Regions from separate parts of the Vandammella animalimorsus genome, predicted to be linked through region 2. Evidence: riboswitches for the same ligand, from Rfam matches in the RefSeq annotation. Region 2 holds a riboswitch; the other holds the start of a gene.

Region 1 (4,770 bases), on a different contig from region 2:
ACGCAGTGGTGGCATCGGCCTGTGTGCAAATGCCTTCGTTGGCTTCCATTCAGCCCATCGAGGATCGCATTGGGCTGCCCGTGCTCTCTTCATCTGTGGCCACGGTTTACCAGATGCTCAAGCGCCTGGGCTTGGATGCGCAGGTGCCTGGCTACGGCGCCTTGCTGGCTGCGCGAGGCGCAGGCGGGCCCAGCAGTACATAATCGTGCCTGGCATGCAAGTGAGCGAACTCTCCCTGTGAGTCGCGTCTGCCAAGGTTTGGCATCACGACCTTGGCAGATTTTTGACCTGCTGCCTGTATCCCACTGCATTCGACTGTCTACGGTTTGGGGCCGCAGCCTAGGTCTATGCCCGATAGCCATGAGACGAAGCAGTGGTCTACGGAGTCCGCCATGAAGCCCCGCATAAAGGTCGCCAAAACACAGGCCCCGCATTCTGCGCAGCCAGAGGGGGCCATCTACGAAGAAATCACCCTGGCCGAGCAAGCGCATCGAGCGTTGCGCCGCGACATCATTGCTGGGCGCTTTCCCGCAGGCCAGGCGCTGCGCCTGGCGCAACTTAAGAATTGTTACGGAATCAGCTACTCGCCGCTGCGTGAGGCCTTAAACCGCTTGCTTAGCGAGCAATTGGTGGTATCTACCACATCGCGCGGTTTTCGCGTAGCGCCTTTTTCCGAAGAGCAGATGTGGGATGTGATTGAGACCCGCATCGTCATCGAGTGTGAGGCGTTGCGCCGATCCCTGGTCAAGGGCGACGACCAGTGGGAGGCTCAGGTCGTGTCGGCCTACCATGCGTTGGCCTTGGCTACCCGGCGTTACTACGCAGCTGATGAACAGGACGGCCATAGCGATGCCGAGGCGCAGTTCGAGCAACGCCACTACGAGTTCCACCGTAGCCTTATCGCAGCTTGCGGCTCAGGTTGGTTGCTGAGCTTTGCTGAACAGTTATATGCACAAAGCGAGCGCTACCGTCAGCCGGCGCTGCGCGATGGTCGGTACTGGCAGGTGGGGCGTGATGTACTGGCCGAGCACCGCCAACTCATGGATGCGGCAGTGGCGCGCGATGCCGGTCTGGCCGCCGGCTTGTTGGCGCGCCACTATCGGGACACGGGCAGGGTGGTCAAGCAATTGCTGGGCTTGTCGCAGCAAACCCAGAGTTCGTGACTGTCCTTCGGTGCCTGCTCCGCGAGCCAGGTGCGTGAGTCAGACCACATCAGTGTTCGGGCACCTACTTGGCCAGATCGAAGCCCATCTGCCAGAAGTCAGCCTCCAGGCGGGCGGCTTGGGCGAAGATGGCGGTGAGTTCGGTAAAACGTGCCTCGGTCATGGCGTGGGCAGCGAGTTTGTCCATGTGGGCGATACAGGCCTGGGCGGCTTGCTGAAAGGCTTGCCCGGAGTATTCGCTGATCCATTCGCGGTAGGGGTGGTCGGGCCGCGCGGCCAGAGCAGGGGCCAGGCGGCGGCCGATTTCGGCGTAGCCGATCATGCACGGGGCCAGGGCCACGTTCAGGTCCAGCAGGTCGCCACTTTGGCCGCAGTCGAGCACGTAGCGGGTGTAGGCCACGGTGGCCTGGTGCTCGGGCGCGGCCTGGAGCTGGGCCGGGCTCAGGCCCCAGCGCTCGCACAGGCGCACGTGCAGGTTCATTTCGCCCAGGATGGCATTGAGCCCTTCCTGTGCGATGTGCATGTCTTCCAGTGTGCGGCTTTTGTAGATGGCCAGGGCGTGGGCGCGCGCGTATTGGATCAGGAACAGGTAGTCCTGGATCAGGTACTGCTGGAACACGGGCTGGGGCAGGGTGCCCGCTTCCATTTGGCGGATGAAGGGGTGGTCGACGTAGCGGTTCCAGTCGGACAGGGCGGCAGCCTTGAGGCGCTCGAAGACGGTTGTCATGGGCGGCGCTCCTGTTCAGGCGTTGTAGGCTTCGTCGAAGAAGGCCAGCTCCAGCGCCACGGCGCGGCGGAAGAAGTCGTGCGCGATGTCGCTGTGCGCCGGGCCGATGCGGTCGAGCTCGGCGCGCAGGAAGGCGACGAAGTCGTTGAAGAAGGGGTTGTTGTGCAGCGTGACCCATTCGGCGTGCACGAAGTGCTCGGGCAAGGGCTTGTTGCCGCGTGTGGCCCAGTCCTGGTAGAGCCATTCGGCGACGTTGAGCACAGCCAGCACGGCGGCGTAGTTGCGGGTTGCAGCAGCCTCGCGCATGATGGCCTGAAAGCCCTGCGTGGGGGCTGTGTCCGGCTCCTGGTGGCGGCGCGCCTCACTCACGCCCAAGGCTTCGAAGGCGCGCAGGAAGTAGGTGTTTTCGTCGCCTGAGACCATGCCGGCAAAGCGACCAAAGCGCAGCCGCGCCTCGAAAGTGTCGGCGGTGGCGATGGCGCTGCCCAGCAGGGTCAGGAAGCTGTCGAGGAAGCGGTGATCCTGAATCAGGTAGTGGGCCATGACGGCATCGTCGATGGTGCCGGCAAACAGCTCTTGGACGAAGCGGTGTTCGGCAGCCTGCTCCCAGGTCTGCAGGTTGGCTTGGCGCAGTTGTTCGGTGAAGGCGGTCATGGTGTGCTCCTCGTTGGTGTGGATTGGGCCTGCGAGGAGCACGGGGGTGGCCTGGGTGCGACAGCGGGGGCTGTACCTGGGGCCTTGCCCGTCCCTTCGCCGGCATGATCCGGATCAGGTTCAAAGGGTCACTGTGCTGCCGGGCATGCCCAGGCGCTGCGGGCGTGCCGACCAACAGTTTCTCAGCCCCTTGGCGCGGGGCTCCCCTCGGGGAATATGGAGGCAGGCCTGCCGTGTGGAGAAGCCTGCGCCGACGGCATGATAGCGCCTGACTGCTGGCGTTAGCGGCCGGTATTTCCCGTCTGGCGCATCGGGAATGATGTCTGCTTGGCGAGTAGCAGCAGGGCTCGGCGCAGACGACGACGCGCCGCAGCCATCATCTGTGATGGCATGCAGCGCGTGTGGGTGGTGCTTGCGGCTCGCCCTTAAGTGGGCGGTGGCCTGGGGCGGGTGGTTGCTTGGATCAGTCCGGGGCGGCTTCGCTGCCGGGCTGGGACTGCGGGGCAGTGGCCTTTGGTTTGCCGCCGCCGCTGGCTTTTTTCTTTTGCGGCGCGATCATCATGATCATCTGGCGCCCTTCGAGCTTGGGGAATTGCTCGACGACGATGGCATCGCCCAGTTCTTCGCGCAGTCGGTTGAGCAGGTTCAGGCCCAGATTCTGGTGGGTGATTTCGCGGCCGCGAAAACGCAGTGTGACCTTGACTTTGTCGCCGTCCTCAAGAAAACGACGGATGTTGCGCAGCTTGATGTTGTAGTCGCCGTCGTCGGTGCCAGGGCGGAATTTGACTTCCTTGATGTCGATGACGGTCTGCTTGGCCTTGGCCTCGGCAGCGCGTTTTTGTTCCTGATACTTGAACTTGCCGTAGTCGATCAGGCGCGCCACGGGCGGGTTGGCGGTGGGCGCGATCTCGACCAGATCGACATCCAGGTCGCCGGCCATGCGCAGGGCTTCCTGCAGGCTGATGACGCCGATGGGCTCATTGTCTGGCCCGGTCACGCGCAGCTCGGGCGCGTTGATTTCACGGTTGAGTCGATGCTTGCGCTCTTCGCGGTGTCGACGGTCACGGTATTCAGTAGCGATGGCTCTCACCTTCAAACGGTTGGTTGCAAGAAGCCGCCCGGCAATGGCCGGGCGGAGTGGCGGGCAGCAAGGCCCTTAAAGATCATGAACAGGCTGAGGACAGGGCAGACAGGCATTTATTGCTTGGCGGCAATTCTTTCGCTGATCAATGCGATGAATTGCTCCAGCGGCATGACCCCCAAATCCTGGTTGCCACGGCCGCGGACTGCCACGGTGCCTGCGGCCTTCTCCTTGTCGCCGGCCACGAGAATGAACGGCACTTTTTGCAAGGCGTGCTCACGTATTTTATAAGTGATCTTTTCGTTGCGTAAATCCAACTCGGCGCGGATGGGTTGGTGCGGCAGGGCTTTTTGGAGTTTTACAACAAGCTCGCGGCAGTAGTCGGCCTGGGCGTCGGTGATGTTGAGCACACTGACTTGTTGCGGCGCCAGCCAGACGGGCAGGGCGCCGGCATAGTGCTCGATGAGGATGCCGATGAAGCGTTCCAGGCTGCCGACGATGGCGCGGTGCAGCATCAGCGGGCGGTGGCGTGCGCCGTCCTCGCCGACGTATTGGGCATCCAGGCGCTCAGGCATTGAGGGGTCAACCTGGATGGTGCCGCACTGCCATTCGCGCCCCAGGGCATCGCGCAGCGTGTATTCGAGCTTGGGGCCGTAGAAGGCGCCGTCGCCCTCGGCGATGCGGTATTGCACGCCGCTGGCCTTGAGGCTGTCGATCAGCGCGGCCTCGGCCTGGTCCCAGCTCTCTTCGGTGCCGATGCGCTTCTCGGGCCGGGTGGCGACCTTGTAGATGATGTCGGTGAAGCCAAAGTCGCGGTAGACGCGCTGCAGCACCTGGGTGAAGTGCTGCACCTCGGCCTGCAGCTGCTCGGGCGTGCAGAAGATGTGGCCGTCGTCCTGCGTGAAGGCGCGCACGCGCATGATGCCGTGCAGGCCGCCGGAGGGCTCGTTGCGGTGGCACTGGCCGAATTCGCCATAGCGCAGCGGCAGGTCGCGGTAGCTCTTGATGCCTTGGTTGAAGATCAGCAGGTGGCCGGGGCAGTTCATCGGCTTGAGTGCGTAGTCGCGCTTTTCGCTCTCGGTGATGAACATGTTCTCGCGGTATTTGTCCCAGTGGCCGGTTTTCTCCCACAGGGTTTTGTCCAG
Region 2 (4,770 bases):
AGCTGGAGCTGGAGCCGGCGTTGGTGCTGGAGCCGGTGCAGGTGGCGTCGGCGCTGGCGCCGGAGTGGGCGCTGGTGTCGGGGCAGGGGTTGGCGCAGGAGCAGGAGCAGGGGTTGGCGTTGGCCCTGGAGTTGGCACCGGCGCTGGGCTCGGCGCAGGAGCCGGAGTGGGCGTCGGCGCTGGCTCATCGCCCCCACCACCGCCACAAGCCGTCATCGCCGCAGAGGCGAACAGCGCCGCCAGGGCATGCAAGCGCCGGTGGCTGGCGTGCCAGGGTGCTTGGCGGGCGGATGCTTGGCTTGCCTGGGGCTCGCCCAGTGGTGCAATAGGCGGTGTATGCATGGTCACTCCCTCAAAGATCAAAAAACGGCCTCCAGCCGAAAACGCGCATTGTCAGCGCTGGCGGGGCGCAATCCACCTGGGGATTACTCTGAGAGAACCTGTTCAAAGTCTCTGCACGGCTGGCAAGACAGTGGATTGGGGCGGTCTACTGCGCCCGCAAAGCCTCGCCATAGACCCAGCCATGGCTGCGTTTTGCGCCTTGCAGCCCATCCCAAGCCACTTTTTGCCCGCTCGCGCCGAGACTTTGAACAGGCTCTGACGCCACGGCACTGACCTTGCCTGCACGGCCCTGGGCGGCACGCCGTGTGCAGAGGCAAGGTTTCGCCTTGGCAAGTTGAGCTTTTCTGGCTTGTTGCGTGATGGGCGCTGTCATTCACCGGGCATTAACCCAGACCACTTCGCCAGGGTGGTGCTCGGCCACGGTGTCCAGCGCGGCGGCCTGTTGGCTGGGGTGGCGCGGGTCGATGTCGTGACCGAACACGGTCAAATCCAGCCCCCGCGCGCGCCAGGTCTGGATTTCGCCCGCCGTGAGCACACTGGCGCCGACCCACACCGGATGCGCTCCGGTGTCGAACAGGGCGCGCAGCGATTCAAAGCCCTGTCGGGTGGTCGTGAGGATGACCATGCGGGTGCGGCTTTGTCAGTAGGTTCGATCAAGGCCCGACCAAGACCCGCTCAAGCCTTCTGGATCGGGATATAGACCTCCCCACCGCCGGCGGCGAATTCCCTGGACTTTTCATCCATGCCGGCTTTCAAGGCTTCGGCTTCGCTCAAGCCCTTGGCGGCGGCGAAGTCGCGCACTTCCTGCGTGATCTTCATGGAGCAGAACTTGGGGCCGCACATGCTGCAGAAGTGCGCGGTCTTGCTGCTGTCCTTGGGCAGGGTTTCGTCGTGGAAGTCGCGTGCGGTGTCGGGATCCAGCCCCAGGTTGAATTGGTCTTCCCAGCGGAATTCAAAGCGGGCCCTGCTGATCGCGTCGTCGCGCGCGCGGGCGCTGGGGTGGCCCTTGGCCACGTCGGCGGCGTGGGCGGCGATCTTGTAGGCGATGATGCCTTGCTTCACATCATCGCGGTCGGGCAGGCCCAGGTGCTCCTTGGGCGTGACGTAGCACAGCATGGCCGTGCCCATCCAGCCGATCATGGCCGCGCCTATTGCCGAGGCGATGTGGTCGTAGCCGGGGGCGATGTCGATGGTCAGCGGGCCCAGGGTGTAGAACGGCGCTTCGTGGCAGTGTTTGAGCTGCTCGGTCATGTTCTCCTGGATCATGTGCATGGGCACGTGGCCGGGGCCTTCGATCATGGTTTGCACGTCGTGCTTCCAGGCGATTTGCGTCAGCTCGCCCAGGGTGCGCAGCTCGGCGAACTGGGCTTCGTCGTTGGCATCGGACGCGCAGCCGGGGCGCAGGCCGTCGCCCAGGCTGAAGCTCACGTCATACGCCTTCATGATTTCGCAGATTTCCTCGAAGTGGGTGTAGAGGAAGCTCTCCTTGTGATGCGCGATGCACCACTTGGCCATGATGGAGCCGCCGCGGCTGACGATGCCCGTCACCCGATTGGCCGTGAGGTGGATGAAGGGCAGGCGCACGCCGGCGTGGATGGTGAAGTAGTCCACGCCCTGCTCGGCCTGCTCGATCAGCGTGTCGCGGAAGATTTCCCAGGTCAGGTCTTCGGCGATGCCACCCACTTTTTCCAGCGCCTGGTAGATGGGCACGGTGCCGATGGGCACGGGGCTGTTGCGGATGATCCAGTCGCGCGTGGTGTGGATGTTCTTGCCGGTGGACAGATCCATCACCGTGTCGCCGCCCCAGCGGATGGACCAGACGAGCTTTTCCACCTCCTCCTCGATGCTGCTGGTCACGGCCGAGTTGCCGATGTTGGCGTTGATCTTCACGCGGAAGTTGCGGCCGATGATCATTGGCTCGATTTCCGGGTGGTTGATGTTGGCCGGGATGATGGCGCGCCCGCGCGCCACTTCGTCGCGCACGAACTCGGGCGTGATGACATCGGGGATCACCGCACCCATCGGGTTGCCCCGGCGGCGCGCCTCGCGCGCAGCATCGCCCAAGTGCTCGCGCAGCCACTCCATGCGGCCGTTCTCGCGCAGGGCGATGTATTCCATCTCGGGCGTGATGATGCCTTGGCGTGCGTAGTGCATTTGCGTGACGTTGCGGCCAGCCTTGGCGCGGCGCGGCTGGCGTTGCAGCCCGGCCGCTTCCTGCCGCAGTTGGGCGATGCGCTCGGCATCGCGCCCCTCGTGCTTACCGCCGTCGTCCAGGATGTGGGCCAGGCGGCCGGCGTAGGTTTCGGTGTCGCCGCGCTCCTCAATCCATGCCTGGCGCAGCGCGGGCAGGCCACGGCGCACGTCGATCTGAGCCTGCGGGTCGGTGTAGGGGCCGCTGGTGTCGTACACGCTGGCCTGCGCGCCGTTGGTGAGCTGGATGTCGCGCACGGGCACGCGGATGTCCGCGCGCGAGCCTTGCAGATAGGCTTTGCTGGAGGCGGGCAGCGGCTCGCGCGTGAGCGCCAGCAGTTGCTTGAGGGAAGAAAGTTTTTCAGGTGCGTTCATGGGGCCTCGCAATCAGGGGGGAAAGTCGCTTTTTCACCCCGGAGGCCCGGCCCACTGCGGTCGCCAGGCCCAGGAAGCTGTGTTCCAAGGGCCTGGGCTGCATGGGCCGCATTGGCGGCTGCCAGCTCATCCTTACGCCGGTACTAACCGGATCAAGTTGACGGGTTCGGCCTGGGCCATCTCAGCGCGCCTTTGGGGCCGGTGTTCAGAGCCGACTCCCAAGGCGCGCACCCCGGAGTGCGGCGCGCATCATACCGCCGGCGCTGCCGCCCGGGCCTCCGGTCAATCCCGCAGCAGTTGAGAGGCAGGCTCTTAAACCTGGGCCCCGGCCTGGCGCAGCAGCTGCGCCACCTGCTCGCCCAGCGCCTGGGCCTGGGCCAGCGTGGCAATGGCTGCGCTGGCCTGCACCTGCACCAGGGGGCGCTGGCCTTGTGGGTCGCCCCAGGCCGCGCGCAGCCACAGCGTGTCTGGCGCCTCGGCCCAAACAGCATGGGCCGCCAGCGGCACGGAGCAGCTGCCGCCCAGGGCGCGGCTGACGGCGCGCTCGGCGGCTGTGGCCAGCCAAGTGGGCAGGTGCGACAAGGCCTGCAAGGCGGTCTGCAACTGCTGGGCCTGGGGCGTGTGCGGCTGGGTGGCCAGCACTTCGATGCCCAGCGCGCCCTGGCCTGCAGCGGGCAGCATTTGTTCGGGCGTGAACTGCATGCGGATGCGCCCGGCCAGTTGCAGGCGTTCCAGCCCGGCGGCGGCCAGTACGATGGCGCTGAACTGGCCTTCGTCGAGCTTGCGCAGACGCGTGTCCAGGTTACCGCGCAAAGGCTCGATGCGCAGATCCGGGCGCAGGTGCTGCAGCAGCACCTGGCGGCGCAGGCTGGAGGTGCCGACCACGGCGCCTTCGGGCAGGTCTTCCAGCCGCGCGTAGTGGTTGGAGACAAAGGCATCGTGCGGATTGCCTCGCTCGGGCACGCAGGCCAGTGCGAAGCCTGCGGGCAGTTCCATGGGCACATCTTTGAGCGAGTGCACGGCCAGGTGCGCGCGGCCATCGACCAGCGCGGCTTCCAGCTCCTTGACGAACAGACCTTTGCCGCCGACCTTGCTCAGGCTGCGGTCGAGGATCTGATCGCCGCGGGTGGTCATGCCCAGCAGCGTGGCCTGCAGCCCCTGGGCCTGCAGGCGTTGCTGGATATGTTGGGCCTGCCAGAGGGCCAGGCGGCTTTCGCGCGTGGCAATGACGCAGGTGGCGGGGGGGCGGGTGGAAGCGTTCATGAGGGGAGTGAGTGCGTGGCCATCGAAAGCCCGTGCCGTGCGTTGCAGTGGCGCTTTGAACAGGCTCACTTTGAACAGGCGCTCAGGGCGCGGGCGGCGGCAATGGTAGCGCGCCCAGAAGGCAGGGCAGGGCAAGGCAGGGCAGGGCGATGCAGACAGACGCAAGCTGCGCGGCGCGCCAGCGGGGCAAGCGTATGAACGGGCGCTCAAAACCCCGGCTGCTGTCGCTCGCGTTCTCGTTGCGAGGCCAGGCTGGCCAGCTGGCCCCAGGTCTGCAGCCCTTGGGCCTGGGCATGGGCCAGGGCGATCAGGGCCAGCTCGGCCGTGGCCATGGCGTCGGCCACGGCGTCGTGGCGGGCGCTGTGCGCCAGGCCCAGGGCTTGCAGCCAGGCGTCCAGGTCGTGATCGCCGGAGATGACAGGCGTCTTGTTCGGCATATCGGCTTGCAGCGCCGTTGGGCAGGGGCCGAGCAGGGCTGGCAACAGTTGCGCCAGATCGCACACGCCAGGCAGGGGCAGCAGCATCTTGCCTGTGCGGCTGCTGGGTGCGTGCTTGCCCAGCCATTGCTGCGCGGCGCGGTGCAGCATGGCCTGGTCGAAC

The links. A riboswitch is a leader RNA that binds a small molecule or an ion and turns the genes downstream of it on or off. The one in region 2 is predicted to bind thiamine pyrophosphate.
Region 1: linked by a shared signal. The riboswitch ahead of CLI93_RS07795 (TenA family protein) and the one ahead of thiC (phosphomethylpyrimidine synthase ThiC) in region 2 are both predicted to bind thiamine pyrophosphate.

What each region holds. Positions count from the first base shown of each region.
Region 1 is NZ_NTBH01000004.1:176,347-181,116, reverse strand. It holds gene CLI93_RS07810 (maleate cis-trans isomerase family protein) at 1-203, shown strand, start outside; gene CLI93_RS07805 (GntR family transcriptional regulator) at 393-1,163, shown strand; gene tenA (thiaminase II) at 1,228-1,890, opposite strand; gene CLI93_RS07795 (TenA family protein) at 1,906-2,544, opposite strand; TPP riboswitch at 2,619-2,762, opposite strand; gene infC (translation initiation factor IF-3) at 3,008-3,634, opposite strand; gene thrS (threonine--tRNA ligase) at 3,742-4,770, opposite strand, start outside.
Region 2 is NZ_NTBH01000007.1:19,962-24,731, reverse strand. It holds gene CLI93_RS15560 (hypothetical protein) at 1-329, shown strand, start outside; gene CLI93_RS10545 (hypothetical protein) at 716-967, opposite strand; gene thiC (phosphomethylpyrimidine synthase ThiC) at 1,018-2,907, opposite strand; TPP riboswitch at 3,019-3,152, opposite strand; gene hemC (hydroxymethylbilane synthase) at 3,220-4,170, opposite strand; gene CLI93_RS10530 (3'-5' exonuclease) at 4,377-4,770, opposite strand, start outside.